2 regions of the Caldanaerobius fijiensis DSM 17918 genome follow, and region 2 is predicted to be linked to the other one. Evidence: a T-box and tRNA genes for the amino acid it is inferred to sense, from the RefSeq annotation. Region 2 holds a T-box; the other holds one or more tRNA genes.
What was found. The T-box of region 2 lies ahead of leuS (leucine--tRNA ligase). A T-box ahead of a tRNA ligase gene usually reads a tRNA of that ligase, here a tRNA-Leu.
Positions count from the first base shown of each region.

Region 1: it has a tRNA-Leu gene. The T-box ahead of leuS (leucine--tRNA ligase) is inferred to sense a tRNA for this amino acid. The anticodon was not compared.

Region 1 is NZ_FQVH01000005.1:67,554-83,376, reverse strand. Features, by position in the region: gene BUB87_RS03870 (calcium-transporting P-type ATPase, PMR1-type) at 1-662, opposite strand, end outside; gene BUB87_RS03865 (TRM11 family SAM-dependent methyltransferase) at 690-1,724, opposite strand; gene BUB87_RS03860 (ABC transporter ATP-binding protein) at 1,784-3,541, opposite strand; tRNA gene BUB87_RS03855 (tRNA-Met) at 3,725-3,798, opposite strand; tRNA gene BUB87_RS03850 (tRNA-Met) at 3,841-3,913, opposite strand; tRNA gene BUB87_RS03845 (tRNA-Leu) at 3,929-4,019, opposite strand; gene BUB87_RS03840 (Ppx/GppA phosphatase family protein) at 4,065-4,994, opposite strand; gene BUB87_RS03835 (S1 domain-containing RNA-binding protein) at 5,028-5,465, opposite strand; gene BUB87_RS03830 (FtsB family cell division protein) at 5,572-5,835, opposite strand; gene yabQ (spore cortex biosynthesis protein YabQ) at 5,918-6,346, opposite strand; gene yabP (sporulation protein YabP) at 6,413-6,682, opposite strand; gene BUB87_RS03815 (RNA-binding S4 domain-containing protein) at 6,743-6,982, opposite strand; gene BUB87_RS03810 (HU family DNA-binding protein) at 7,041-7,313, opposite strand; gene yabN (bifunctional methyltransferase/pyrophosphohydrolase YabN) at 7,403-8,875, opposite strand; gene BUB87_RS03800 (DUF7922 domain-containing protein) at 8,948-10,075, opposite strand; gene rsmA (16S rRNA (adenine(1518)-N(6)/adenine(1519)-N(6))-dimethyltransferase RsmA) at 10,142-10,942, opposite strand; gene rnmV (ribonuclease M5) at 10,954-11,487, opposite strand; gene BUB87_RS03785 (G5 domain-containing protein) at 11,628-12,569, opposite strand; gene BUB87_RS14860 (hypothetical protein) at 12,736-13,077, opposite strand; gene BUB87_RS03775 (chromate transporter) at 13,151-13,699, opposite strand; gene BUB87_RS03770 (chromate transporter) at 13,683-14,243, opposite strand; gene prmC (peptide chain release factor N(5)-glutamine methyltransferase) at 14,240-15,100, opposite strand; gene BUB87_RS03760 (DUF1385 domain-containing protein) at 15,072-15,823, opposite strand, start outside.
Region 2 is NZ_FQVH01000006.1:376-16,198, reverse strand. Features, by position in the region: gene BUB87_RS04080 (extracellular solute-binding protein) at 1-947, shown strand, start outside; gene nadD (nicotinate-nucleotide adenylyltransferase) at 1,040-1,630, shown strand; gene yqeK (bis(5'-nucleosyl)-tetraphosphatase (symmetrical) YqeK) at 1,640-2,221, shown strand; gene BUB87_RS04065 (LCP family protein) at 2,224-3,462, shown strand; gene rsfS (ribosome silencing factor) at 3,474-3,830, shown strand; T-box leader at 3,839-4,045, shown strand; gene leuS (leucine--tRNA ligase) at 4,103-6,583, shown strand; gene BUB87_RS04050 (helix-turn-helix transcriptional regulator) at 6,585-7,244, shown strand; gene BUB87_RS04045 (helix-turn-helix domain-containing protein) at 7,328-8,182, shown strand; gene BUB87_RS04040 (D-alanyl-D-alanine carboxypeptidase family protein) at 8,198-9,445, opposite strand; gene BUB87_RS04035 (ABC transporter permease) at 10,195-11,193, shown strand; gene BUB87_RS04030 (ABC transporter permease) at 11,200-12,042, shown strand; gene BUB87_RS04025 (ABC transporter ATP-binding protein) at 12,055-13,068, shown strand; gene BUB87_RS04020 (oligopeptide/dipeptide ABC transporter ATP-binding protein) at 13,065-14,081, shown strand; gene BUB87_RS04015 (hypothetical protein) at 14,057-14,266, shown strand; gene BUB87_RS04010 (hypothetical protein) at 14,345-14,734, shown strand; gene BUB87_RS04005 (hypothetical protein) at 14,747-15,814, shown strand.

The sequences.
Region 1 (15,823 bases), on a different contig from region 2:
TTACCCATTTCTGTATTCATCCCGGTATCTGTCACAATCATACGACCTCTACCATAAGCTACCACAGTGCCCATATAAGCCATATTTATCCTATCTCCTAATGGAAGCTCTTCGGCTTTTAACGCCTTTATATCCTTATCTACAGGTACCGATTCCCCAGTCAATGCTGATTCATCGATCCTTAAATTAGTTGCCTCAAAAAGCCTGCCATCCGCAGGAACAAAATTACCCGCTTCTAAATACACTATATCTCCCGGTACAAGCTGGCTTGTGGGAATGTCGACAACTCTTCCGCTTCGAATGACCCTAGCCGTTGGTGAAGTCAATTTTTTCAATGCTTCCAGAGACTTTTCAGCCCTGTTTTCCTGCAACATACCCAAAATCCCATTTAATACTACTACAACTATCATAATTACAGCATCTGTTACCTCACCTAATAATAACGAGATGATTGTTGCCGCTAACAATATGAGCACCATAAAATCTTTAAATTGATCGAGAAACATCAAAAAAAGAGATTTCTTATTTTGTTCTTTAAGTTGATTATAACCGTATTCGCGTAAGCGCTTCTGAGCTTCTTCGTTGCTAAGGCCCTTGATGATATCCGTCTTTAAATACTCCTCCACATCCTTATATTCTTGATTCCAATATATTATTGTCATTCACTCCTTTCATAAAAAATATATTTTTCAGTTTTTTCTAGCTACTATTATATCACGCATAATCGCCTGATCTACACGATGTTCGAACTGGTTATAGGTCTCTTTCTCTAATACCGCCAGACCAGCTTGCTCTAAAAGTTGGTGGAGGTTCTGACGTTTTAGCAAAAAAGTATTCCATGACAATACCAAACTGCCTCCCTTTTTCAGTACACTGGTCCATGCAGGCAAAGCTTTTTGCAGCAAAAGTTCTGGATTGCGCGTAAAACTACCTGTGCCAGTATTGCTCCCGTGTTGAATACCGTAAGGCAAGTCAGCAACAATCACATGAAAATAATTCTTTTTAAAGTATTTATCGGTATTTACCGTATCTCCACGCACCATGTTTACTTCAAGCATATTATTGTTTTTATACTCTTCCTTAGTTTTTGCCAGATTTATACAAGTTATATCGCATATTTTAGTCCCTTCCGAAGACATCTTTGACTTTGATACTTTGTGCTTAAATCGCTTGTTTTCCAGATACTTAATCAAAAATGCCAACCCCTGGTCTACAAGCTTTTTATCTATTTCTACTCCTGAAACATTATAACCAAAAATCAATCCTTGAAAAAGCGAGGTACCCTTACCGCATACAGGATCTAGCAGATTTATACGATCTTGACCATAAAAATCGCTAGCAAATACTGCCAGATTTATCATGAGCTTTGTGAAATATTCATTGGTCTTACCTGAGTATTTCAAAATGTTCACGATATCATCCTCAAGATATTGCCCGTAATCTTTAGTCATGGGAACTAAACATGTCTTGCCGCCATATTCCTCCTGTTTAAAAAGAGCATATACAAAAGACAGCCTGGATATCAATTTAAGATCTTGTGAAGGTAAGGAATCAACGTTAAAAGTTACATAATCTATGCCGTGTATATTTTCTAGGGCTATATTTTCACATGTCCTAGACATTCGATAAGCTGCAGCCTCAAATTCTAACAAAGCTAATTTTTTAGATGTATTGTAGTAAACCTGGTTATGGTATGGATGCATCAAAATAAGGTACTTTTCCAATACAGCCACTCCTCTTTTTTATAATTGTAAAAAAATATGCATTTTTTAATATCAATAAGTTATGCTAATTTTATATTTTCCTCTTGAGTCAAGAACTGCATAGAGCACAGATAGTGATACAACCCTTTTCGCTTTATTAAGTCCTCATGTTTCCCCTGTTCCACAATGCGACCATCTTTTAGGACTATTATATTGTCGGCTTTTTTTACCGTGGACAGGCGATGAGCTATTATCAGGATAGTTCTGCTGCCTGCCAGATTATTTATAGCATTTTGTATCTCTCTTTCGGTTTCTGCATCAACTGAAGATGTAGCCTCATCCAGTATGAGAATAGGCGAATTTTTTAACACTGCCCTGGCTATAGAAATCCTTTGCTTTTGTCCTCCAGAAAGTTTTATACCTCTTTCTCCTATATAGGTATTATAACCATCAGGCATCTGCATTATAAAGTCATGAGCACATGCTATTTTTGCGGCATTTATGATATCATCCATAGTGGCCTTTTCATTACCGTAAGCTATGTTTTCAGCAATCGTTCCATTAAACAAAAAGACATCCTGCAGCACCATGCTTATATTATTCCTTAAAGACCTCAAAGATACTTCCCTGATATCTATATCGTCTATCTTTATCGACCCTGAATCCACATCGTAGAAGCGATTTATAAGGCTCATTATAGTGGTTTTACCTACACCGGTAGGACCTACAAAAGCAACCATTTGCCCCGGGTTTATAGTAAAAGATATGTCTTCTAATACTGGTTTTTCATTATTGTAAGAAAAATTCACATGTTCAAAGGTTATTTTACCTTTTATATTTTTTAAGTCAATTGCATGTTCCTTCTCTTTTACATCAGGTTCTGTATCCAGGACCTCAAATACCCTTTCTGCACCAGCCAATGCCTGTTGAAGGTTTTCTAGAACCTGGCCCAATGCTGTTATAGGCTGATAAAACATACTTAAATATAATATGAAGCCAACTATATCCTCTACCGGTAGTTTGCCCTTTATGGCCATTATACCTCCCAGAGACACCACTATAACAGTCCCTATTGAGCTGAAAAAATTCAACACTGGATGAAATATAGCGCTAAGCTTTAATGCACCTATTAGTGCCGTTGCATGCTCATACGCCCTATTTTTTATTTTTCCTATCTCGCGCTCCTGTTGGTTAAAAGCCTGTATTTCTCTTATCCCCGACAGATTATCTTGCAGATCAGCATTTAAATCAGCTAAAGCCCGTTGGGCAAACCTGAATGAGGGCAGTATGCGCTTGGTAAATACTGCTCCCCCATAAACCAAAAAAGGGATGGGCACCAGCGATAAAAATGCCAGAATAGGATTCATGATAAACAGTATTATAGTTACACCCAGAAGTATCAGGGCATTAGTAAAGAGATCTGGTAAGGCATGAGCTATCAGCATCTCAAAGGTAGCAGTATCATTTATTACTCTTGACATCAACTGCCCTGTCTGCTTGTCATGGTAATACCTCAATGAAAGCTTTTGTAGTTTCTCATATACTAACACCCTCATATAGGCCACCAACTGCCACGCTCCATAATGAGACAAATAGCTGCTTAAAAACTGAAATACAGTTCTGGCTATATAAGTTAGTGTCAGTATTATTGAAAGTCTTACAATGAGTTCCTTGGCATTGGTGTAGCGATTAAGATTAGTTACTACTCCAATAAGATCCCTTATTAACCAGGGACCTATAAGGTTCAAACCAGTTATGGAAAACGTACTTATTACAGCTATAATGAGATATTTCCAATAAGGTCTGGCATATCGCACAAGTCGTAACAAATATCGCATACTCTTATACACCCCTTTATCATCGATATTTTTACAGCAAAAATATTATATCCTAAGAAAAAAAATAAAGCAAATTCACCTGATTGTTTTTTATATAAATAAAATAATCGTCTATACCAATAGAGCTGAAGTTGTCTTCAGGCTCTCGATAGACGATTCGGTTTACATATTGCACACATATAATAGCGGCGAGTGGAGTCGAACCACCGACACTGCGGGTATGAACCGCATGCTCTAGCCAACTGAGCTACGCCGCCCTATTTTATTATTAATTTTTAAAAATCATAATTAAAATTTAGTTGCGGGGGTAGGATTTGAACCTACGACCTTCGGGTTATGAGCCCGACGAGCTACCTGCTGCTCCACCCCGCGATGTTTTACACCACCTGGTGCCGGAGACCGGAATCGAACCGGTACGAGTCTTTTAGGACCCCCAGGATTTTAAGTCCTGTGCGTCTGCCAGTTCCGCCACTCCGGCAAACCTCAGCGACGATATATATTATATATCAACGCAACCACTTTGTCAAGGAATATTTTCGAAAATCAGACCTTCTAAATTGTCCCATTCGCTGACTGAAATTTCTTCTAGCTCAAAATACTCCATTACTTTTGTAAGGATCATAACGCCTGCTACAATAATATCCGCTCTTTCAGGCATCAGACCTTTTACCCGCTTTCTTTCATCACTGCTCATCCCAGACAACACATTTAGTATACTATATACTCTATGATATGTCAAGACGTAGCTGTGAACTTTTTCAGAATCGTAAACATCCAGGTTTTGATCTATCGCTGCCAGCGACGTTATTGTGCCACCTACACCGACCGCCACAATTCTTTTACCCCTACTCAAAATAATCTCTTTTAAGCGATGCAATAACATCAAATTCATTTCTATATCTTCACTCAATTTTTGCATATGACTTTTATCATATAAGCTCTCATTTAAATACCTTTCCGTTAACCTCACAGCACCTATGTTTAGGCTATACCTCTCCTTTATTTTGTTCTTTTCCCCATATGTAAATTCTGTACTGCCACCGCCAATATCTACAATTAAAATACTCTTCCCTTCACAACTTTTTATGCCACCGGCTACTCCTTTAAAAGCCAATTCTGCTTCCTTTTTTCCAGATATCACATCAACTCTTACGCCCGTTTTCTGATATATTTCTTGTAACAACACTTCCTTATTTAAAGCATCCCTTACCGCGCTGGTCCCTATTGCAATAATTTTATCACAGTGAAAAGACCTTGCTATATCTACAAAATTTGTAACGGCATCTACGGTTCTGCATATAGCATCTATTTTCAAGGTACTGGTGATATCTACACCAGTACCTAATCTAGTCGTCTTTATACCTTTATAAATTTTAGTTATACCATTTTTATCGGCATCAGCTATTAACAGCCTTACCGAATTCGTCCCTATATCAATACAACCAAATCTCATCGGTCACCTCGACTATCATTACATAAAGATCAATCACTTTTCGATCATTTTATTGGTTTTTCCTCTATTATATCCTCCCCCAGACCTTCTTCTGGTATCCAGGTTCTTTTTAAGCTGCTGCTGTCTTTCATCGCTATCCTTTAAAAACTTAGCAAGCCTATCCTCAAAAGACATGTTGCTGGACGATTTGTTACGATTCCATTCTAAGTCCAATGGTCTAGACGATTTTTTAAGCTCCGCATTCGCCTTTTTAATTGACAAGCTAATTTTACCATCAGGGCTAACCGACAAAATTTTAACTTTTACCTTATCCTTTTCTTTTAAATAATCTCTCACATCTTTCACGTATTTATCTGCGACTTCTGATATGTGTACTAATCCAGTTTCCCCTTCTGGTAACTGGACAAATGCCCCGAAGCTTGTTATATTTAGCACGGTTCCGTCGACCACTTTGCCTACCTCAACTGGCATAAATAAAAGATTCCTCCTTTTAATTCTTTAATACAATTTTATTGTATCAATGATTTGTCCCAAATGCAAGCACATCAGAGGCTCTGATTTAACTTTTTATAAAAATCTATTTTCCATTAATATCCACATAGACGGTTTGGCCTTTTTTTACCAAGCCCAATTCATCACTGGCGATCTTTCTTACAAAATCTAATGTTTTTGAATATTTTATTTCCTTTTGAAGCCTTTCATTTTCTTTCTTAGCCATTTCGATTCGCTTATTTAAATCTCTCTGCTCTTTATGCAATCGAATTATGGTATATTGTTGCTGAATAAGTGTCACAGAAGTATAAACTGTAATAGCAAAAATCACCAGTTTCCTTTTATTCACCTTCAACCTCACCTAAAACAATCCTTTCCTTGGATTAATGCATTATCTAATATTGATATTCGACGCAACTACTAAAATCCCTTCATTTTTTTCTGAAATTTAATAAATTTTTAACACCGTTAATTTGCCTTGCCACTATATTATATGCAAGCAAAAATGGAGATGATATAAAGCTAAAGAGGCCAACCATACTTCTTTTTATACATCTGAGTGTCTTTATGGTAATTCTTATAAACACAAAACTGAATAATTTCATGTAAATATAAAAGCCCGATATAAATCCCAGGAAAGTATAAAACCTTAATTCCGCGTAATTGGCAAGAAATATCACTGAAAACACAAATAACGAACAAATTAACCAAAAAAGCGCATCTTCAATATACGTAGCCTTTTTTTTAGGTCTAAATATTCTCCTGAATATCCTGTAAATATCATAAAAAAGCCCTAAGAAAATACCTCCATACATACATATTAAAAAAACTAATACTTGATTACTTATAGCCGAATCCATATCATCACTCCACCACGCCAAAAGTAATAGAAAAACCCCCTTAAAGCAAAGTAAGGAGGCATATTATTATTTAAACATTTTACTTAAAAGGCCCTTTCCACGGCCTTTCATATCTTCTTTGCTGGTGTAAGTGAGGCTTAATATAGTGCCTTCGATGATAAGTTCCCCATCGTCTAGGTTAAGCTTGTTTATGTGTAAATCCTTACCTTTTATGATCAATCCCCCAAGGTTTGTAGAAAGATTTATGTTATCTTCGTTAAAGCTCATAACTTCTATGACCCCGCTTATTTTTGCTTTTTCTCTGTTCTCTATAAATATATTATGAGACGCATCCATATGCATCACCCTCTTAACCCTTTATATAAAATATATGCAGGGCATATAAAAGTTATGACATTATAATAGTTTATACATCTCTGCAGCATCCTCTTTCAATGCGTGTTCATGTAACTGTGTTACCATTGCTTTAACTGTTCGAGAACCAAGTTGAATCTCTATTACATCTCCTACCTTTACTTCTGTGCCTGCTTTCGCTATCTTACCATTTACCAAAACGCGCCCCTCATCACAGGCCTCTTTTGCTACTGTTCTGCGTTTTATCAACCTTGAAACCTTTAAGTATTTGTCCAGTCTCATACTATCACCTACTTAAATTAAAATTATATAAAAAAATCAGGTCACGCGACCCGATTTTTTATTTTACTCTTTCCTTAAGCAATTTACCTGCTTTAAATACAGGAGCTTTAGAAGCAGGTATAATAATTTCTTCTTTCGTCTGGGGATTTATGCCTTTTCTCTCGGCTCTTTCCCTCACCTCAAAAGTCCCAAAGCCAACCAGCTGAACTTTATCCCCTTTCTCAAGAGTTTCTATAACCGATTCTATAAAAGCATCCAATGCTTTTTCGGCATCTTTTTTAGTAAGTCCACTTTTTTCTGCCATGCTTGAAACAATATCAGCCTTATTCACCTTAAAACCTCCCATTTCCATTTTTGTTTTTATAATATGTTGCATTTTAATATATTCTTCAAAAAATCGCAAAATCCTGCTTTTTAAAGCTATTTTTCATTATTCTTGTGAAAATTATTCGTCTTGGCTTCATTCCACAGTTCATCCATTTCAGATAAGCTCATATCCTGCATCATCTTGCCCATTTCTACAGCTTTGGTTTCAATATAACTAAATCTTTCTATGAACTTCTCTATAGTACTGGCAAGGGCTAGTTCCGGTTCAACTTTTAAAAACCTTGACACATTTACACATGCGAACAGAACATCGCCCATCTCTTCTTGGATTTTTTCCCTGTTTCCAGATTTATATACCTCTTTTAATTCCTCAATTTCTTCATAAAGCTTGTCCAAAGCCTTATCTACATCATCCCAATCAAATCCCACCTTTGCAGCTTTATGCTGTACCTTATAACTTCTCATAAGAGCAGGCAGTTCTTTAGGTATGTCCCTCAACACCTCAGTAATAGAAGTATATCCTTTTTCGTCTTTTTTTATGGCATCCCAGTTATTTAAAACCTCATCGGTACTTTTTACCTTTATGTTAGAAAAAATATGGGGATGCCTCAATATCATCTTGCTACACACTCCGTCGATGACGTCGTTTATGTTAAACAAACCACTTTCTTCAGCTATCCTTGAATGAAAAACCACCTGGAACAGAACATCTCCCAATTCTTCCTGTAGCTTAGCCGGATCTTTTTTATTAATAGCTTCTATAACCTCATAACATTCCTCAATAAGATACTGTCTGAGGGTTTCGTGAGTCTGTTCCTTATCCCACGGGCATCCGCTATCACTCCTTAATTTTTCCATTATTTTTATCAGATCTCCAAAATCATAGGTTGAATTGGATGCTGGCGGTATGTATACACACGTTAAGTGATCTATGTCCTTTTGCATGTCAAGCTGATACAATTTGATCTTTCGAACAACTTCCTCATGGGGTATGCCTGCTGATCGTATAAACACGATATCTTGCTCTGGCTGATATATTTTCATAAGCTTTAACTTAATTTCTGATGCAACCAGATTGTCATATACCTGTGTTATTATATTCCCGCAAGCGCGATCAGGCACCTGCCGATCTAAAGAAAGCCCATCCAGGATTTTTAGCCCATTTATTGGATCGTATTTAATAGATGCTAATACAGCATCAATAAAGCTAACAGCTGAATATACAAAAACATCAATTCCTTTCTCCTGTGCCAACCGCATCAGGTTATCAACGGATCTTTCTGCGATAAGGGGATGTCCTGGTACAGCATATACCACCTTTCCCCCTTCCAATACCCTTCCGATAAGGAATTCAGCTATTTTAATATATACCTCATCAAAAGATCTGCTTTCCTCGTATATATAGTCAAAAGATTGATACTTTATGCCATTTTCATCCAACCACTTAACAGAAGGATGTATTTTAGTCCTCAAATATATTTCGTCAGCCCCTCTTAAAATATTTTCTGTCTGCCTTGTTATTAAACCGTCACTGCCTGGCCCTAATCCTATAACATCTATTCTCATATATCATCACCACAATTATTTTACCACCATTTAACCCTTTAAAGCAACAAAAAAGACCTGGATGGTACCAGATCAATCATATCCTTTAAACAAGGGTGGCGGAGTAGGCTTCAAGGGCATCACAATTTGCCCTGTCAGCGCATCTATATGCATAAGCCAATAACCATCAGCATCATATTCGAATTGCTGACCTCTAGCAGGCCTCCAGCAAACAAAGCCAGTAAGACCTCCATAAGGCTGATCAAACATATTAAATTTACCCGGCATAGCATAAACTATATACTTTACTTTGTTTTGCTCAAAAACCAACCCCATCAAGTAATGATCTTTATTAAATGCATACCCGTTTTCAATCTTCCACCATTTATAACCTTCCATTTTTTCTTCAAAAGGCTGTACTTCTTGCAAATGTCCTATTATATCTCCAATATATTTCTTCAAATTTCGTACATACTGGCTCTCACCAGGCACACCTTGATCTTTTAACTCCAGCAATCCAATAAGATTTTCTGCTTCACTTTCACCTATATTTTTTTCAGATATATTATTTTGCTCAGATATATTTTTTTCAGAACTTTGATCTGTTTTGTCTTCCTTATCTTCTTGCGGTTCTGCATGATCATATCCTGATTCACCTTCATCATGATCCAAATTTTCAACATATGCACCATTTTGCTCTAACTTTTGCTCTAACTGGCTATCGCTATCTTCTCCTATATCTATATTTGGTAATTCTGGCACAAGATTCTCTGAAGATTTGGACTCGTCAATGCTTATATTTTTGTCGTGCTTAATCATTTTTTTCCAATCAGCATAATCACCATCTAAAAGTCCTACCAGCGGTGTAATCAATTGTCCATTGAGATTATCCACCACAACTGCGCAAACCTTCAGATCTTCCAATCTGATACCTTTCCCCTCGATATTTTCAGGATCAAAAAGCCATTGAGAAATGCACCTACCCATATCATCAATTTTCAATACACCCATATCAAACATCACGGGCTCATTGTTTTTAAAACCAATAAGCATGCCTTTATATGAAAAATCCTCCGGCTGCTTCAGGCCTGTCACATTTATAGTAACCCTACATCTGTTGCCAAACCTTTCAAACTTAAAAAAACCGTCTGGTTTTTCGCCTTCTATAGAATACTTGTCATCGTCCGGCTTTAATGTCACGAAAAATCTCCTCAAAAGCATACCAACCCCCTCCTTTTAAATAAGGTATGCCGACTACTGGTAAATATATATGCATACTTCTAATTTTTAGAACATTATGGGGGCAAGCTTTCGCGATAAGCGTGCAAAATCCTCTATACTTAAGTTTTCACCACGTACTTCAGGATCTACACCGCATTCCTCTATAATACTTTTTAACATAGCTTTATCCTTCAAAATATCCCCACCATGCAGGGCGTTTAGAAGTGTCTTCCTTCTACTGGAAAATGCAGCTTTAACTATTCTAAAAAATTTTTTCTCATCTACATCTACCGCAGGCGATTTTCTTATATCCATCCTGACAACAACAGAATCCACCTTAGGTTGAGGCTTAAAAGACTCTTTGGGAACATCCAATACTATTTCAGGTATAGCATAGTATTGTACTGCGATAGTTAAAACACCGTAATCCTTATTGCCAGGAACAGCAACAATCCTTTGGCCTACCTCCTTCTGAACCATAACCACAATCCTATCAATCTTTGATCTAAATTCCATAAGCCTCATAATTATCGGCGTCGTTATATAATAGGGCAAGTTTGCTACCACTGTAAAAACGTCATCAAAATATTCCCACAAATTTACCTTTAGGATATCCCCGTTGATCAGACAAACATTATTCCTGTTTTTAAGACGGTCATTTAGCCTTTCATAAAGACTGCGATCTATTTCCACAGCAACCAGTTTATTAGCCACATCAGCAAGTTTAAACGTAAGGGCACCGGTTCCAGGACCAATTTCTAATACATCACGTCCTTTTACCCCCGCTTCTCGCACAATAGCGTTAGAAATAGAATCATCGATAAGGAAATTCTGACCCAATCTCTTTTTTGCTTTGATTTTATCCATACCTTATCCCTTCATTGAATACTTTCTAAAGCCTTCATAAATTCTTCTCTCGATATGTTGTAAGTATTTAACCTTTTTAAAAACTGTCCGGCATTGGCATAACCTATACCTAAAATAGCGCCCAGCTTTGCCCTTCTTATCGAAGCCTTTTGATTACCTACCAGTTTTGCATTTATCATGTCCTCCATCGTAAATACATCTTCTTTATCTATTCTCTCTACTCTAGCTTTTTCTAATGCCCTCACAATGCTCTCAGGCGAAGCATTTTCTACCCCTACGTCATCATGCAATGTCGCTTCATCCCTTGGTATAAAAGCGTGCTTCACACCTTTTACCAGCGACGATATTTTCCTCCTGATTGCTTCACCTGCATGATCTGGATCTGTCAATACAATTACTCCTCGTTTCCTTTGAGCCATGCGAATTAGATCTATTGTTTCTCTTTTTAATCTAAATCCATCTGTTACAATCACATCTGCATCTACTGCTCTCTTAACAGCGTATAGATCATCCCTTCCCTCTACCACAATAACTTCTTTTAACATCAATCACAACCCCCGAAGCAAAATATCTCCAAATTATAAGTAATCAGTAGAATTTCTGCAATAGAATTATTTTATCACGTCTATGCAAAAATCACAATTGTTTATAAAGATATAAAGTAAAGGGATACGCATGTATCCCTTTACTTTAAAACATACACTTTTACTATACGTCGCCCATATCGCTGTGCTTTTTCGCTGTCGCTAAAATATAGATCTATTTTGTTGCCTACTATAGCGCTTCCCGTATCAGCAGCCAGCGCATATCCATAACCTTCTACGTATAATCTCGTTCCCAGTGGTATAACCAATGGATCTACAGCTGCAATGCCTGGTTTTACTCTTATTCCAGACGCTGTTATACCATAACCTCCATCCCCTGGAGATTTTCCTGTATCTGAATAACTGCTGGTATATGCTGTAGCTTCCATTGTTAATACTTTTGAATACCTTATAATCTCGCCCCTTGATGTTGTAAGCATGCCGATGGTGCCCACGGCTATCACCTTGTTTATCGGGAGCTTTAGAACTTTTTCTTGAAGTAAAGTACGGGCGACCTCTTTACCATCTTTTAATATTACTTTGTATATCAATTCCTTTTTTCCATTTTGCCCATCTCGGACCACCACAGATTTTCCCTGCTCTAATCTATCTGTATAACTTTTCGTCACTTTAAACGGTATATCAGCAATTTCTGTTACAGTCTGCTCCTGAATTCGAGATATTTTTATCGTTTCATTAGGTTTAACGATTTCCCATGGCGATGGCCTGACCTCGTCTCCTTTCACGATTTTTATATCTGCCTGGTTAAGTATATCGCCTACAAACTCCTTATCTGTTGACAACCTGAATCTCTTGCCATCAACTTCAACATTAACCCATTTAAGGTTTAAATCAGGTTTTCCAAACAACTCTTTATTTATCCTGTTTATTTGCTGCTGAGGCAGGTTGTATGTAATAAAAACTCGCAGCGGCGATTTTTCAATAGATGCCACTTCTTTAGAACGCATTTTAAATAAAAAAGGTGTTATAGCAGCAATAGTAGCTATGGCAATAACAAATATGTACATCTTTTTATTTGCCATACTATCGCCTCCTTTCATTGCCCTCTATTTTAATCCAAAAGAAACATCATGTCAAATTGCCTTGGGCATAGAAATATGCTATTATTATAGTATGATATTATTATACCAAATTATTCATCATTTTGTAAAAAATAGAGGGATACCCCTCTATTTTTTACATTTATATTTACATTCCATGGTACATATGCATATGCTTTATACACATGTCAATATGAAGCATTAATAAGGCAACTATATATCTCATCTCCATCATTTCTTCATCCATCGGATGCATACCCGGCATATATGGCATTCCAGGTAACGGCATCATGCCAGGCATAGCGACTGGTGGCATTCCATGCACAGGTGCCGTTCCTGGCACCATAGGCATTCCCGGCAGCGTGGATATAGGCGCCATACCAGGCATTCCAGAAACCCCAGAAGATGCTCCAGGCATTATAGTAGACATTGCTGGCATTTGATAAGGCGACATACCAGCAGCTGTATCAGTCAAAGGATCTTTATCCATAACCATACCTCCTCATGAGAATTATTCATTACAGTATATGTTGCATAAAATACAAGTGTGATAGCCTACAGATTTATAATCTAAACAATGCATGAAGAGGCTGGTAATAAAATATAATTCCTAAAATGCCAGAAATTATAGTAAGCAAAATAGGATCAAAATCTTTATATGTAAGTATAAATGCCAATAAAAATATCAACCAGCTGTATACATCTATAAACGACCCTTCTGCAACTGATACGGCAGCCGCAGCTATAAGGCCAATGCTGGCAGGCCTTATCCCCTTAAACATCCATTTAACAGCAGGTTTATCAGAAAAACGAGTAAAATACCTGGCTATGATTAAAATAATGACAAATGAAGGTAAAACCACACCTAGTGTAGCAAGTGTCGAACCCAAAATACCTTTTATGGTGTACCCCACATAAGTTGCAGAATTTATCGCTATAGGACCCGGCGTCACCTGAGAAATAGCCACTACATCTATAAAGTCTTTGTTTGATAACCAATGATTCACATTAACTATTTCTTTTTGAATGACGGCAAGTACCGCATACCCGCCACCAAAACTGAATGCACCTATCTTTATAAACGAAAGCAAAATCTTAATCAGTACTGCCACGTTCTTCGCCTCCCGAAATAGCCATCGCTGATATACCTCCCAGCGCAGCTAATATTATAACAAGTATCGGATGTAAATTAAAAACGATGATAGCCACTGCTGCAAGAAATGTAACTGTCAACGCGCCACTCTTTATTTTAGCCGATTTAAGCAGCGTTATTACGGAAGCACCTATCATTGCTGCCACAGCGGGCCTTATCCCCTTAAAAATAGCCTCTATCAGCGGTTGATCTTTTATCGTGGTAAAAAACATCGCAATCAATAAAATAGTAATAAAAGAAGGAAGGGTCGATCCTAAAGTAGCAACGATAGAGCCGATAAAGCCCCCCATTTTGTAACCCACATATACCGATGTATTTATAGCAATAGGTCCAGGTGCCGACTGAGCAACCGCCAGGATATCCACAAATTCTTCATCAGAAAGCCACTTGCGTTTGCCTGCAATCTCTTTTTTCATGAGCGGTACCATGGCGTAACCGCCGCCTAATGTAAATGCTCCTATCTTGAAAAAAACCAGAAACATCTGTATCAACCGTTTTGTCAAGAAATTCGCCTCCCTATAACTACTCTCTCAATACCCGCCAAGTCCTTTATGATGTCCACAGAATATGACATCATCATCGATTTTACCTTTTGTGCCTGATCATACCCGACTTCAAATGCCAATAAGCCACCTTTTTTTAGATACTCAAAGGCACCTGCTATAATCTTTCTGTAAAAGCGCAAACCATCCTTTCCCCCATCAAGAGCTAGGGCGGGTTCGCTTTTTACTTCATTAGATAAATTTTTTATGTCAACAGAAGGTATATACGGCGGGTTAGATACAATAACATCGAAATAGCCCTTATATTCGTCAGGCAATGCATCATATACATCTCCTTGATAAAAAAACACCCTATCTTCAACACCCAATCTACGCGCATTGGTCTTTGCAACAGCCAGCGCATCAGATGAAATATCTGTAGCATATACAGAGCTATCAGTTATGAAGTAAGCAAGGCTTATACCTATGCATCCACTACCGGTTCCTATATCCAAAATTTTAGGGCTCTTTACTCCTTTAAGCCGTTGAATTAGTGCCTCCACCAGGATTTCGGTTTCAGGCCGCGGAATTAATACACTTTGATTTACTATAAAATCTATACCCATAAATTCTTTAAAACCCGTGATATATGCTACAGGAATACCCCTCCTGCGATCTTCTATTAGTCGGCGATATATAACTAAATCATCATGAGTCAATTTTTCTTTATTTATCACTATAAGGTGAGCCCTTTCACATTTTAAAACGTGAGATAAAAGAAGTTCGGCATCCAGGCGTGATGTCTGAATGCCTATCTCTTTTAGCACACCCGTTCCCCATATAATGGCTTCATGGACACTCAATTGTCTTTCCTTCATCCAGCACACCCTTTAAAGAACAAATGGCTACTTCCAGTTGCGAATCATCAGGTTCTCTTGTAGTAAATCTTTGCAAATATAGACCCAAGTACGTTAACACCTTTATGAATCTATTTTCACTTCTACCTGCCAGCTTAATGAATTCATAGGATATTCCGGCTACAACAGGCAACAATATTATTCTCAGTACTATTCTATCCTTAAGTGATGGCCATTGAAATAGAGAAAAAACGATAATACTTACTATCATCACTATAAACAAAAAATTTGTCCCACACCTGGGATGCAGTGTAGAATATTTACGGGCATTCTCTACGGTCAGCTCCTGGTCATGTTCAAAACAATGTATCACTTTGTGTTCAGCACCATGATACTCAAATACCCTCTGGATATCCTTCATCAACGATATCAACGAAAGATAAGCCAGAAATATTAAAACTCTTAACATGCCTTCTATCGCATTTAACCCAATATATGATCTTACCGCACCCTTTAAAAAGGAACTGGCATATGTTGGCAATACAAAAAACAAAAGTACAGCAAACGCCACCGATATAGTAATCGAAGCATACATAAACAATAAATTTTTTACTGAATTATCTTTTGATTGCTCATTTCCTTCAACAACGTCAGCTGAATACATCAACGACTTAATACCTACAAGAAGGGAATCAAGAAGCACAAATGTACCCCTTAAAAAGGGTATATTTAAAAATGGAAACT
Region 2 (15,823 bases):
ATTTGAGCAAATTTCCGGATTTTAAGGATGTAGCCAAGTGGTTTGTAAACGGCGCCTTTATTCCCTTTGAATACAGGGGTGGAATTTATGCCATTCCATGTACTCAGGATTTTAACGTATTGTTTTATAGAAAAGATATATTAAGTGAATTAAAGCTGGGAATACCTCAAACGTGGGATGACATATACTCAGAGTTGCCCATTTTGCAGCAGCATGGGATGGAATTCTATTATCCACCTGTACTGGATCCGTTTTTATTCCAGTATGGTGGTGATTACTACACTGAAGATTACATGAGATCGGCTCTTGATACATCTGAAGCTTATATGGCGTTTAAAGAATGGACAGAGCTATATACCAACTTTAAGATACCTATGGCTGCCAATTTCTTTAACAGGTTCAGAACCGGTGAGATGCCGTTGGGAGTTGGAGGTTACAACGAATACGTGATGTTTACTGTTGCAGCACCGGAGCTTACAGGCCGATGGGGAATTGCGCCATTTCCGGGGCACAGGATGCCTGATGCAACCATAAACAGGAGGACAGGTAGTTTTGGTACCACCAACATAATACTCCAGCAGTCTAAAAATAAACGGGAAGCGTGGGAATTTTTGAAGTGGTGGATGAGTGAAGATGTACAGTCAAGATTTGGAGAAAATGTTGAAGCAATTGTAGGCGTTGGCGCCAGATGGAACAGTGCGAATGTAGCAGCTTTTAAGAGCATGCCGTGGAAACAGGAAGATTTAAATGTAATATTAGAACAATGGAAACAATTTAAAGTTCAGCCGGTGGTTTTGGGAGGTTACTTTACAGGGCGATATGTAGGGTTTGCCTGGAATAACGTGGTGCTGGGCGGTATGAAGATCAGGGATGCACTGGAGGATGCTGTTAAACAGATAAACAAAGAAATGAAAGCGAAACAGGAGGAATTTAGTGTAAAGCCTTGAGAGGTACCTTTTTTGGTACCTCTTTTTGTGATATAATATACAAATAAAATAGAAAAGGTGTAAAGGGGAGAACAGTGAGTAAGATTGGGATAATGGGAGGAACCTTTGACCCGATTCACTATGGTCATTTGGTTACTGCTGAAGCTGTTAGAGATGAGTTTAATTTAGATAAGGTTATATTTGTTCCTGCCGGCAATCCGCCGCACAAGAAGGCTCGTAAGGTGACGGCAGGTCAACACAGGTATATGATGACGATACTTGCTACTATATCAAATCCGAAGTTTGAGGTATCAACTATCGAATTGACAAAAAAAGGCTATACCTATACCATCGATACCATGCGAGAATTTAAAGAGATGCTGCCTGATTCCACATTTTATTTTATAACGGGTGCTGATGCTGTGCTGGAGATACTAAAATGGAAGGATTCAGAGGAATTGCTTAAGATATGTGAATTCGTAGCAGCAACGCGACCGGGATTTGATATAAGTGAATTGGAGAAAGAGCTGGATTTTATAAAAGAAAAACATAATAAGATTATATATAAACTGGAAGTGCCGTCATTGGCCATATCTTCCACTGATATAAGGCGAAGGGTATCTGAGGGTAGATCTATAAAATATTTGTTGCCTGAACCGGTGGAAAGGTATATTTATAAAAATGGATTATATAAAGACAATTGAGGTGAAAGCGTGTTATCAGAACAAGAGATATCTCAACGATTAGAGCATATGTTAACACCCAAAAGATATAGGCATTCGTTGGGAGTGCAAGCTACAGCTGTAGAACTGGCATCTTTGTATGGAGCAGATGTATATAAGGCATCTATTGCTGGATTGATACATGACTGTGCAAAGGATCTCGATGCTGACCAGATTCATGCTCTTATTAAGAAGTATGGGTTAGCACTGGACGACATATATTTGAATCAATTGGAATTGGTACATGCACCATTAGGAGCTGCGCTCGCTAAAGATCTGTTTGATGTCCAGGATGAGGATATATTAAACGCTGTAAGGTATCATACCACAGGAAGAGTTGATATGAATTTGCTAGAAAAAATAATATATTTATCGGATTATATAGAACCTGGCAGAAATTTTGATGGCGTAAATGAAATAAGACAGGAAGCAAAGCAGGATCTAGATAAAGCGGTTATAATGGCTATGGATAGTACTATTATTTATGTTATCAAGAAGAAAGGACTTATACATACCAATACGATTGACGCCAGAAATAAGTTGCTGTGTAAAATAAGAGAAAGGCGGGGATAGGCATGAGAAAATTATTAAAATATTTTATTATGTTGCTGCTTTTATCAGTACTTGTTATTGGTACAGGAAGTTATGTATATTTGCATAATATCTCCGACATAAACAATACATCGGCATTTAACGATAACAACGACAGTAAATTGACTCGGACAAAATCGTCTCCAAAAAGAGATAAAAAGTTAAATATATTGATATTAGGTGTTGACCATGCATCTAAAGGTGATACGGGCAGATCAGATACCTTGATTTTTGTATCTTACGATCCTTTAACGAGAAGGGCGACGCTTATTTCGATTCCAAGGGATACCAGAATATTATTGGATAAATATGGGTATCAGAAGATAAATGCGGCATATGCATATTACGGTCCTGATGGATCGGTTCAGGAAGTATCTAAAGTTTTAGGAGTGCCTATAGATTATTATGTTCTTATAGATTTTCAGGGGTTTAAAAAGCTTATTGATGATTTGGGTGGAATTGATTTTGATGTACCGGTTGATATGAATTATGATGATCCTGCTCAGAATCTGCATATTCATTTGAAGAAAGGAATGCAGCATCTTAATGGAGATCAAGCTCTGGGTCTGGTTCGTTTCAGGTATGGATATGCAGATGCTGATTTGGGAAGGATAAAGACACAGCAAAAGTTTTTGAAAACTTTGTTTGACAAGATCGTTAGTCCCTCATCTATTTTTAAAGTTGGGTCTATATATGATGTCTTAACACACTACGTGAAGACAAATATGCCTGCAATGACGATTTTGAGCTATGTAGATGACTTATTTAAGGTAAATAAGAATGATATAAAAATGGAGACGCTTCCAGGTGAACCTAAATACATTGATGGGATATCTTATTATATTTATGATGAAGTTAAAACTGAAGAGATGATGGCTAATTTAAATAAATTACAGGATGACAGCGATGTAGCTTCTAGTAGCAGTAGCACTGACGTAAATCCTTCAAATATTAAGGTAGAGGTATTAAATGGAGGAGGAATAAATGGTGCAGCGACGTCTGTAGCTAGATTACTAGAAAAATATGGTTATGATGTTATTAACATTGCCAATGCTGAAAATATGAACTATAGAACAACGCAGATTATCAATAGAACACAAAATAAAGCAGTTGCTGAAAGCATAAAGGCTTATATTAAAAATTCTGTTGTTATAGATGAAAATCCTACAAGCAATAAGCCTGATGTAACAATTATAGTTGGCAGTGATTATAATAGCAATTAAGGGAGGTATTTATGTTAAAACAGATTGTAAAAGTGTTAGATGACAAAAAATCTATAGATATATGTGTGCTTAAAATCGATAGAATATCAACGATTGCTGATTATTTCGTTATATGTAGTGGCACATCTGTTACTCATACTAAAGCTATTGCAGACGAGCTTGAGGAGAAAATGCGTGAGAGTGGTCTGGAATTATTGCACAAAGAGGGTTATGATTTTGGAAAATGGATTTTGATGGATTACGGTTCTGTTATTGTTCATATATTCACAAAAGAGGAAAGAAATTTTTACGATTTGGAGCGTATTTGGGCTGATGCCGAAAAAATAGGTGTTGACAATTTGCTACAAGTAAATTATAATAACACTTAAAAAAGTTGAAATATATGCTCAGAGGAGTAGTAGCAGGTAAGGGCTTGAGAGAGCTGGTGGTCGGTGCAAACCAGTGCAGATATCCTGTGAACTCGCCTCATGAAAATGGGCATTATCCGATTTTATATCGGATATAAGGTAAAAGAGAGGGCTTATAAGCTAAAAGAGGGCTTATAGCCAATTAGGGTGGTACCGCGAGACCTCTCGTCCCTAAACTGGGGTGAGAGGTTTTTTATTAACGAGATAAATATCATGTGTGAAGGAGGCATTGTATGGATAGCTATAATTTTAAAGAAATTGAAGCTAAATGGCAAAGGTATTGGGATGAATATCAGCTAAATAAGACAGCAGAGGATGATAAAAAGCCAGAGTTTTACATGCTAGAAATGTTTCCATATCCTTCTGGAAACCTACATATGGGACATGTAAGAAATTATTCTATAGGTGATGTTATAGCTCGATTTAAGCGCATGAATGGATACAATGTGTTGCATCCCATGGGATGGGATGCATTTGGCCTTCCAGCCGAAAATGCTGCGATTAAACATGGCATACATCCAAGTAAGTGGACATGGGATAATATCAATAACATGAGAAGGCAGTTAAGGCAGTTGGGCATTAGCTATGATTGGGATAGAGAAGTAGCTACGTGTCATCCAGACTATTATAAGTGGACCGAGTGGATGTTTTTGCAGTTTTATAAAAACGGGCTAGCGTATCGCAAAAAGGCTTATGCCAATTGGTGCCCTTCATGTAAGACGGTATTAGCCAACGAACAGGTAGTGGATGGCAGATGTGAACGCTGTGGTGCAGAAGTCAGCAAAAAAAATCTCGAACAATGGTTTTTTAGAATTACCAAGTACGCTGAGAGGCTTTTAAACGATATTGAAAGGTTAGAGGGCTGGCCTGAAAAAGTAAAAATTATGCAGAAAAATTGGATAGGCAAAAGTGAAGGTGCTGAACTTTTATTTAAGGTTGATGGTACCGACGATGTTATTCCGATATTTACTACTAGACCGGATACCATATACGGCGTAACATATATTGTACTGGCGCCAGAACATCATCTGGTTGAGACTTTGACAAAAGGAACACCTTATGAGGCGATTGTAAAGGAATTTATTGAAAAAGTACACAGGATGAGCGAGATCGAGCGCACATCCACTGAAACAGAAAAAGAAGGTATATATATTGGGGCACATGCTATCAATCCAGTAAATGGTGAAAAGGTACCTATATGGATTGCTAATTATGTATTATTAGATTATGGTACGGGTGCGGTTATGGGTGTACCGGCTCATGATGAAAGAGATTTTCAATTTGCTAAAAAGTATGGTTTACCGATAAAGGTAGTTATAACTCCTGAAGGGGAGACATTAGATCCTGAAAAAATGGATAAGGCTTATGTGGAACCTGGTATCATGGTAAATTCTGGGGAATTTAATGGACTAAAAAGTCAGGATATGATAAAAGAAATTATAAGGTTTGTTGAAGAAAAAGGGTTGGGTAAGCGCAAAGTAAATTATCGATTGAGGGATTGGTTAATATCCCGGCAGAGATATTGGGGAGCGCCTATACCTATTATTTATTGTGAAAAATGTGGAACTGTACCTGTGCCAGAGGATCAATTACCTGTTATGTTACCTACTGATGTAGAATTTACAGGGCAGGGAGAATCGCCTCTAGCTGAATGTTCATCTTTTGTGAATACGACGTGTCCCGTTTGCGGTGGGCCGGCTAAAAGGGAAACAGATACAATGGATACTTTCATATGTTCTTCATGGTATTTTTTCAGGTATACGGATCCTCACAACAGTGAAAAGCCTTTTGCCAAAGAAAAGGCAGCGCATTGGATGCCTGTGGATCAATACGTGGGTGGTGTAGAACATGCTATATTGCACCTTTTGTATTCTAGATTTTTTACAAAGGTTTTGTATGATTTAGGGTATTCGCCGGTGGATGAACCATTTGTAAATCTTTTAACGCAAGGAATGGTTTTAAAAGATGGCTCTAAGATGTCAAAGTCAAAAGGCAATGTAGTAAGCCCAGAAGAGATTGTAGATAAATATGGAGCTGATACGGCAAGATTGTTTATACTGTTTGCAGCACCACCGGAAAGGGATCTAGAGTGGAGTGATCAAGGCGTTGAAGGATGCTATAGGTTTTTAAACAGGGTTTGGCGGGTAGTAGGTGAATTGTTACCTTTATACCACACGGGACCTCGTGTGTTCACTAATTTAAGTCCTGCGGATAAAGAACTTAGGTATTCTACCAATTATACTATAAAAAAGGTTACAGAGGACATAAGTACCAGGTTTAACTTTAACACCGCTGTCAGCGCTATTATGGAAATGGTAAATGCTCTTTATCAATATGCTGATTTGAGCGATGAATACAAAAACCCTGATGTCGTAAGCGAGGCATTGGATAGCCTCGTCATAATGCTTGCGCCATTTGCTCCACATATAACTGAAGAATTGTGGCATAGGATGGGCCATAATGAGAGTGTACACCTTATGAAATGGCCCAGGTATGATGAAAATGCATTGATAAGAAATGAGGTGGAATTGGTAGTACAGGTAAATGGTAAGGTAAGAGATAAAATCATAGTTCCAAGAGATGAGAGCGATGAGGTCATAAAGAAAATGGCTCAGAATACAGAAAAGGTAAAGGCATTTATTGACGGCAAAAGCATAGTAAAGGTTATATACGTAAAGGACAAATTAGTTAATATTGTAGTCAAGGAGGTGTAATATGGCTGAAAATATCCACCCCCTTTTAAAAAACTTAATACCTCTTGCAGAAGGAATCGCTAAGACTTTTGGCAAAAATTGCGAGGTATCCATATATGATATATCAAATCCCCAGCGTTCTATTGTGGCCATTTTTAATGGCCACGTCACGGGGAAAGATGTTGGCGATCCTATGCCTGATGTTGTTTTGAGGTCTATAAGTGAAGGAACTTTGGGAAAAGATAGGATAAATATTAGCAGCAAAAGTAGTGATGGCAAGATACTAAAATCATCTTATATTTTTATAAGAGATGAAAGAGATAAAGTCATTGGAACTCTATGCATTAATTACGATATATCAGAATTTGTGATGTTTGATAGTATAATAAAAGATTTTTGTCAGACAGAAAGTAAAAATCAGATAGAATATATGGCAGAAACAACCGATAGCAATGTCAATGATGTGCTCGCTAATATCGTAGATAATACATTAAAAAATTTTGGGAAGCCAGTGAATTTTATGACAAAAGATGAAAAAGTATATATCGTTAAACTTCTGGATTCTAAAGGTATTTTCTTGATAAAAGGTGCAATTGATTATGTAGCCAAAGTTTTATGTGTATCAAGGTATACCATATATAATTATTTAGATGAAGTTCGTGCCAGCAGCGAAAGTTTTTGAAAGCCCGCATTCTGGGCTTTTTTTGTTGACGCTGTTTGTAATTTTATAATATAATTTAGGTGTAGGTAAATGGAGGTGATCCCTTGAGTGAATTGAGAGAAATAGGAGAAATACTAAAAACCAAGCGACTGGAAAAGAATATTAGTATATCAGATGTCCAGGAATTCACGAAAATTAAATCTTATTATATAAAGGCTATAGAAGATGGTGAAGAAGATAAGTTACCTGACCCTGTATATATTAGAGGATTTATTAGAAGTTATGCGGAAATGTTGGGATTAAATGGTGAAGTGCTTTTGCAGGACTTAAAGCTTAACAAGACCAGAGAATATAATGTTTCTGCTATGATTAAAGAAAAAAGTAAGGTTAATACTGATATAAGACGTTCCACGAAAAAGATAGGTAGATATATAGCTATTGTAATTATAATCGGTTTATTTATATATGGATTTTATTCATTGGGAAATTTTTTGGGAGTGAAAATCGACGGACATAACAATAGTATTGTTGATAATAATATAAGTGCTGAAATAGATATAGGAAGCGTAGATAAGAAGCCCAAGGATAAACCTACCACAGATAAAAGCAATCAATCAGTTAATTTAGGTGATTTAAACGCTCCAACCGCAAAAACAGAAATAAAACAGATGAGCAAGACAGCCGATACAGCCATGTATCAGGTGATTACAGATAACGATTCGTATAAACTCAAAATAGATATTGTAGGTACGAGATGCTGGATGGATATTTCGGTGGATGGATCTAGTGTATATAGCGGCATATTGACTACAGGTCAATCAAAAGAATTAGATATAAAATCTTCATCGACGGTAAAAATAAAGCTGGGCAAAGCCTCTGATGTAGCTATTTACATCGACGGGCAGGCTGTAGAAAAAGCAAATGTGCCAGGGATATATTGGTATGTATTTACTAAATAACAGGCAAAATGCCTGTTATTTAGTTTTTCTCTTTTTGATCCAGAAACCCAATATAAAGGCTCCTGGTGCCAGTATACCCCAGTATATCCATTTTTCAAGTTGTCTTAATAAATCATTATCTATAGCATTTTTGCTGCTACTACTGTATAAATTACTTAAAATATTTGCTTTTATTGCTCTATCTGCGATCAAATTGACTTTTCCTATTTCTTTTCCATCGAGTTCATAGCTTATATAACCTAGTCTTTGACCTTTATTTATAGGTACTTTTATGTTTTTTATTTTTATGTGTGCTTTTATAGAATCAGCTTTATCTGTAGGGACGGTATATATAAAATCCTGAGCGGCTTTTAAATCAACATATGCCGTAGTGCCATCTATAGGTATTTTTTTTACATAGTCGCCTTTATGAATGTAAGTTTTTGTTATAAAATTGTCCAAGCCATAATTTAGTAGATCAGTGGCATCTTTCCATATAATAGAGGAATCATCGTCGTAAATAGCAACTATTACTCGCCTGTCGTTTCGCATAGCTGTTGCAAGAAGGCACTTATTTGCTTCAGACGTATAACCAGTTTTGATGCCATCAGCGCCGTCATAGTGATACTTAGTTGGCCTTATTAACATGTTAGTATTTAACAAAACTCTTTTTTCTTTAAATTTATTTGTAGGAGGAATTACATACGTAATAGTATTTACTAGCTCCCTGAAAAACTGATTTTTCATGGCATATCTAGCGATTAATGCCATATCATATGCTGTCGTATAATGATCAGGATCATGAAGGCCATTTGGAGTAACAAAATGGCTATCTTTAGCTCCTATTTGTTGGGCTTTTTCGTTCATCATATTTGCGAAATTTTCGACGCTTCCACCAATATATTCTGCTATGGCTACAGCAGCGTCGTTGGCTGATTCTACCATCATAGCGTATAACAGTTGTCTTAATTTAAGCTGCTCGCCCTCACTTAAATATATTTTGCTACCTTCCACATTTGCTGCATTTTTACTGGCTGTAACAGTGTCGTCTAAATTTCCTTTTTCCAGAGCTAATATTGCAGTTAGCACTTTGGTTGTACTGGCTGGATATACTTTTATATGACCATTTTTATCATAAAGTATTTGGCCTGTTTCATAATCCATTACTACGGCGTTTTTAGCGTTGATTTGTGGGGGTGCGATTTTAGCAGGATTTGCATATGTAAAGCGTATATTTAAATTGAGTAAAAAAAGCATTATTATAATAATTGCGCTTTTTTTCAATTTTCATCCTCCTAAAACATTGATATTTTAATTATACCAAACCTCAAAAAATAAGAAAACAAAAATTTTGGACGCTATAAATATAAAAAATTCTATTAAATTTTGGTATACAATCTTCACAATATATAGATATGAATTGAGTTTATAAAAATTTGCATATTAAAACTTTAAAACTTAAAAACGCGAGAAAACGTAAACATAAGTTAGAAAGAGAGAGAAAAGTGAATATTTTTCTATTAAAATCATCTAAAATGGCGGATTTTCGTGAAATTTGACTATTGTTATCAATTCTCATTAATAGTATAATGTAATCATCACAAAAGTTTTGTTGGATATTTTGCTAAAACGTTTGATTCTTAAAAGAGGAGGTGGAAGAGAGAGCAAAAGGCTTTCTTAGGTAAAGGAGGAAGGAGGAGATGCTTTAATTTAAGATCTTACCGTTTTCCATATTAAATGTTTTTATAAATCAATTACATTTATAGTTTTACCTAAAATTAAAAATTTATTTTTTTAAAACACTTTTAAAAAATAATCTCTTAGAGAAGGATAGTGACCCTGAATATAATAAACAAGAAGGTCGAGAGGAAAATTGCTGGTTGGCCAAAGTCGCCTCTGTAACAAGAGGGAGAACCTTTTACTAGCAAAGGTTTACGGATTTTATTATATGCATGTTTAATATGAATGCTGTGGTTCTACATTATATAATATAATGTTGTACTATTGATTATATACGAGAGGTGGTTGAAGAGATGAGCCTTAGAGTTTTGGCTAAAAGGGTGGGGAATGCAATTATTACGCTTGTATTAGCGGTAATATTGACATTTGTATTGTTGAGGCTTACACCTGGTAGTGCTATAGACAACTGGGCAAGGCAATATGCTATACAATATCAGGTGACATTGGAAGAAGCATATAGAAGAATTGCTTTGATGATCAATTACAATCCTAAGGAACCTATCCCGTCTCAGTTTGTAAGGTATGCGAAGGGGTTGTTGCATGGCAATCTTGGTGTATCTATGATATATCAAAACAGGACAGTTAACGATATTATTGCTAGTGCATTGCCGTGGACAACGTTTGTCTTGACTATAGCATTGCTTATAAGTTTTACTATAGGTATGTTGCTTGGTGTAAATATGGCATGGAAAAGGAGTTCGTGGCTTGAACCTGTGATAGCTGTTTATGCGATTCTCTCTACGGCTATACCTGACTTTATATTTGCTATATTGTTATTGGTCATATTTGCTTACGGATTACAGTGGTTTCCTATAAACGGTGCATACGATCCGTATGTTACACCCGGGTTTAATTTGACGTTTATTTTAAATGTTCTCTATCACGCGGCCCTTCCAATTCTAACGTACGTACTCACAAATATAGGAGGATGGACGTTGGGAATGAAAGGTGCCGCGGTGAGCGTTCTAGGTGAAGATTATGTAACGGCGGCCAGAGCAAGAGGTATATCAGATAGAAAGATAATGAAAAACTATGTTAGAAAAAATGCTATATTGCCACAGATAACAGGTCTTGCTATAAGTTTTGGCGGAATGTTAGGTGGTTCAGCTCTTATAGAAAACTCATTCTCATATCCGGGTATGGGTTATTATTTGGGTCAGGCGATAGGACAGAGGGATTATACCGTCATGCAAGGAATGTTCCTTTTCATGAGTATCGTTATGATATTTGCGAACTTGATAGCTGATCTGCTTTACGCAAAACTTGACCCAAGGGTCAAAATAGAGGAGTGATGGTATATGGCGGATTTTTTCAGGGTAATATACAGAAATAAAAGATCGTTTGTAGGGCTTCTAATATTGGTGTTTTTCCTTTTGATGGCTATAATAGGGCCTATGTTGTTTAAACTGGATATGACCGTGCGTTATGACGAGAGGTATCAACCACCTTCGGCAAAACACTGGTTGGGCACAGATTACGCCGGAAGAGATACCTTTGTGCAGCTCGTATATGGTTCAAGAGACGTTCTGGTAATAGGCTTTTTTGCAGCGCTATTTACCTTGATAATAGGAATACTGATAGGCACTTTATCAGGATTGTTAGGCGGAAAAGTGGATATGATATTGATGTTGATAACGAACCTTTTCCTTACAATACCGAGCTTTCCTGCAATGCTGATGATGTCGGCATTGGTAAAGATAAAAGACCCCATAACTTTTTCCCTTATACTGGCAGCGTGGAGCTGGGGTGGATTGGCAAGAGCCATAAGGTCCCAGATTATATCTTTGAAAGAAAGGGATTTCATAGTAATATGTAGGGTCATGGGGTTAAAGACGTCCCACATCATATTCAGGGAGCTTATGCCCAATATCACATCATACCTGGCTATGAACTTTATTATGATAATGAAGGGAGCTATAGTAGCCAGCGTAGGATTGATGTTGTTAGGATTGGTACCGTATTCGCCAACTAACTGGGGTATGATGCTACAGCTGGCAATACAGCAGACTGGTGGAATATTCAATCCAAGAGGATATATTTACCTCTTATCGCCGATAGTTTGTTTGGGACTTTTCCAGACAGGGGCTATTTTCTTTGCCAATGGATTGGACGAAGCACTTAATCCGAGGTTAAGGGGATAAGGAGTGAAAGCGATGAATATAATAGAAATAAGGGATTTAACAATACAATTTCCGTTGAGAAATGGAACTATAACGGCAGCAAATCATGTAGATTTTGATATACCAGAAGGTAAGATAACAGGGCTTGTGGGAGAGAGCGGAAGCGGCAAATCTACCATGGCGTCAGCAATACTTAGAGTTGTAACGTCGCCGGGTAAAATTACCAGTGGCAGTATAATATATAATGGTTACGACGCCAAAGATAATGTTAAAAAAGACATCTTAAAATTTAATAATGCAGAGTTGCAGCGCTTCAGGTGGAAAGAAGTTGCAATGGTATTCCAGGCAGCTCAGAATGCGTTAAATCCAGTTGTGAGGATAGATGAACAGATAATAGAAACTGTGCAGGAACATGTGGATATGAGCCGTGAGGAGATACTCAAAAAGGCGTCAGACCTCCTGGACTACGTTAGATTGGAGCCAGAAAGGATACTGAAGTCTTATCCACATGAGCTTAGTGGTGGCATGAAGCAGAGGGTTATGATAGCTTTTAGCTTGTTGCTGGACCCAAAGTTTCTTATACTGGATGAGCCTACTACAGCATTAGATGTTATAACACAGGACTATATATTTGATATCTTGACCAAGATACACAAAGAGAGAGGAATCACGATGCTACTTCAGACACACGATATAGCAGTTGTAGCCAAGGTGGCAGATAGGATAGGAGTTATGTATGCAGGAGAAGTAGTTGAAGTGGGAGATATATATGAAGTATTTGAGGATCCTAAACATCCGTATACCATAGGTTTGATACACGCAGCTCCGTCTTTGATAGATGACCTGGGCAAGAGGACACCAATAAAAGGATCTCCTCCAAACCTTTTGAATCTGCCAAGCGGATGCCCCTTCCATCCAAGGTGCCCCTTTGCTAAACCGGTGTGCAAAGAAGTTAAACCTACTACTACAGTGCTGGGAGAAGATCATATAGTAAAATGTCATTCATATAACAATGAGAGATACAAGAAGGAGGGGCTGTTAGCATGAATCCAATAATCGAATTAAAGAATGTAAGTATGATCTTTGAAAAGAGGTCAGGCATATTTGGACCGGTATCTCATATAGGTGCAGTGGTAGACGTAAGTTTAGAAGTATATCCTGGAGAAATCCTGGCGTTGGTAGGAGAGAGTGGATGCGGTAAGACCACGCTAGGTAAAATAGTGACAGGGTTGTATAAACCGACTCACGGTCAGTTGTTTTTTGAGGGAAAAGATGTATACAAAATGAATAAGGAAGAATTTGATAATTACAGAAATAGCGTTCAAATGGTGCAACAAGATGCTTTTGCAGCGTTAAATCCCGCAAGAACTATATATCAATCTCTTTCAGCTCCTATACTGCAAAAGAAATTGGTTAAAAACACAAAAGAAGCTTATGAAAGGGTATGTGAGCTATTAAAGATAGTGGAATTAACGCCGCCAGAGCAGTTTTTGGAGAAGTATCCCCATCAATTGAGCGGAGGTCAAAGACAGAGGGTCACAATGGCCAGGGCTATATCTTTAAACCCCAAGGTCATAGTGGCTGATGAGCCTGTGTCCATGATAGATGTGTCACTAAGGTTGGCTATGCTCAATTTGATGGCATCCTTGAATAAGAGTATGAATATAGCGTTTATATATATAACCCATGATTTATCTACAGCCAGGTATATAGCCCAAAATGGCAGGATGGCGGTTATGTATCTGGGCAAGATTGTAGAACAGGGCAATGTACAGGAAATACTGTCAAATCCGAGACATCCGTATTTGCAGGCATTGTTGACAGCTGTGCCTGTGCCTAATCCTAAGATAGCTAAAATGAAGAGAAAATTGCCTCTTAAGAGCTTGGAGATGCCAAGTGTAGCTAACCCGCCAAAGGGATGCAGGTTTAATCCAAGATGCCCCTATGCTGATAAAAAGTGCGAAGAGGTAGAGCCAGAGATGGTAAAATTAGGAAGTGGGTTTATAGCATGTCATAATTATGAGAAGGTGCCGAAATGGGAATTACCGAAAGCAAATTGATATATAAGTTTGCAGTGTTTTTATTGATATTAAGTCTTGTGCAACTTTTGTTTGTACAAAAGGGAACGGGTCAATTTGTCGTAACAGTGTATTCGGTGATTTTAAATGCAATTATAGTAGTGGCGTCAATTATGTATATACGCTATCTGGCTAAAAAGGAAAAAGGAAAAAGGCGTAGAGAGTAAAGAGATATAAGGAGATATATAAAGAGAATAAATCCTTCGAGGATTTATTCTCTTAATAACATTTAAGGGGTCTTGTATATGTTTGATTTTGTCGTCAAATGGATAATGATCGCGTACCTCTATATTGTTGTGCAGTTTTTAGGCTTTCTTAATCACCCGGAGTATTTAGCGCTGTTATTGTTGGTATCATTAATTATATCCTTTGTACTAAAGAAATTGTTGTTTAGGGATATGAGATTTAGGTATGGAGGTATAGTAGTATATTTTATTATCGCGTGTATTGGAAGTTACGTAGGGGACTACTTGTTAAATAAAACGGGTGGATTGGTATTCAGCGATTTTAATGTACTTGGAGGAGCAATAGGTTCTCTTGCTTTTTCATATATCTGGGGAAAACTTACCGCCAGAAAAGAGGTAAGCGATGTGAGACATTGGGAATGGTTAGATTCATACGTAAAGAGGAGATGAGGGGGAGCCAATTTGAGGGATAGATCGTTGGACTTTTTAAAAGGCGTTGCTTGCTTAATGATGATATTAGCTCATGCGCCTGTACAGATACCGCCGAGCTGGGGACTGTGTTTTTTTATAGCGAATATGGCTCCGGCGGTTTTTTTCCCCATTACAGGAATTACAACATTATATCAGATAAAAAAAAGGAACTTGAAAGTTCTTTTTTGCTTTTATGCTATTTTTTTTGTATTGGGGTTTAGTTACAATGCTCTATGGCATACATTTTATTTTACCAGAGATTTGGTAAGCGACATTTTACAGATTGTCGCCATAGCTGTTTTGATCATAGCGGTATTTGAAAAGGCGGGATTTAAAGATTATTCTTATATGTTTTTGGTTCCTTTACTGCTTCATCTTTTGCTTACGAATACTGTAACGTCCAACTTCTTTTTGAGGGAGTTTATTATGCCCCCAGGGGTTTTTACACTTCTTCCATGGTTGGGATTTTTTCTGTATGGAGTATATATGTACAAACATTCGCTGCTAGCTAATATTATAAATACGATTATCTTATTGCTTTTGCTAATATTATATAATGGTAAATTTTTTTCGTCTGATAAATGGAATATGGATGCATCGTATTTTTTTGCATCGCTCTTTTTGTTTTCGATGCTGTTTATTGTGACAAGAGGGCTAAAAAATGTAGAAGTTCCTATTATAAACTATTTTGGCAGAAATTCATTGATGTTTTTGTATACACATATTTTATTCATGAGAAAATACGTACGGTATTTTAAATTATCGCAGGCTTCGCTCACATTTTTTATAATTTCTATTATAGGTGTTTATGTTTTTATGTTGATTGCAACACGTTTAAATGAATTTACATTGGCGCGTCTATCAAATAACGTTGCTTTCTGGGCTATTTTACTAGTGAATGTCATTATTTTGCCATTTGCCACCAAGAATGTAGAAATAATTGTTAATATTTCATACATAATTGGTATAATCTTTGCACTGAATTACCATAATTTGATGAAATTGATAGAAACTAAATTGCAATGGTTTTCAAAGAGTGATAAAATGGATGTGGTCTAAATATATTTA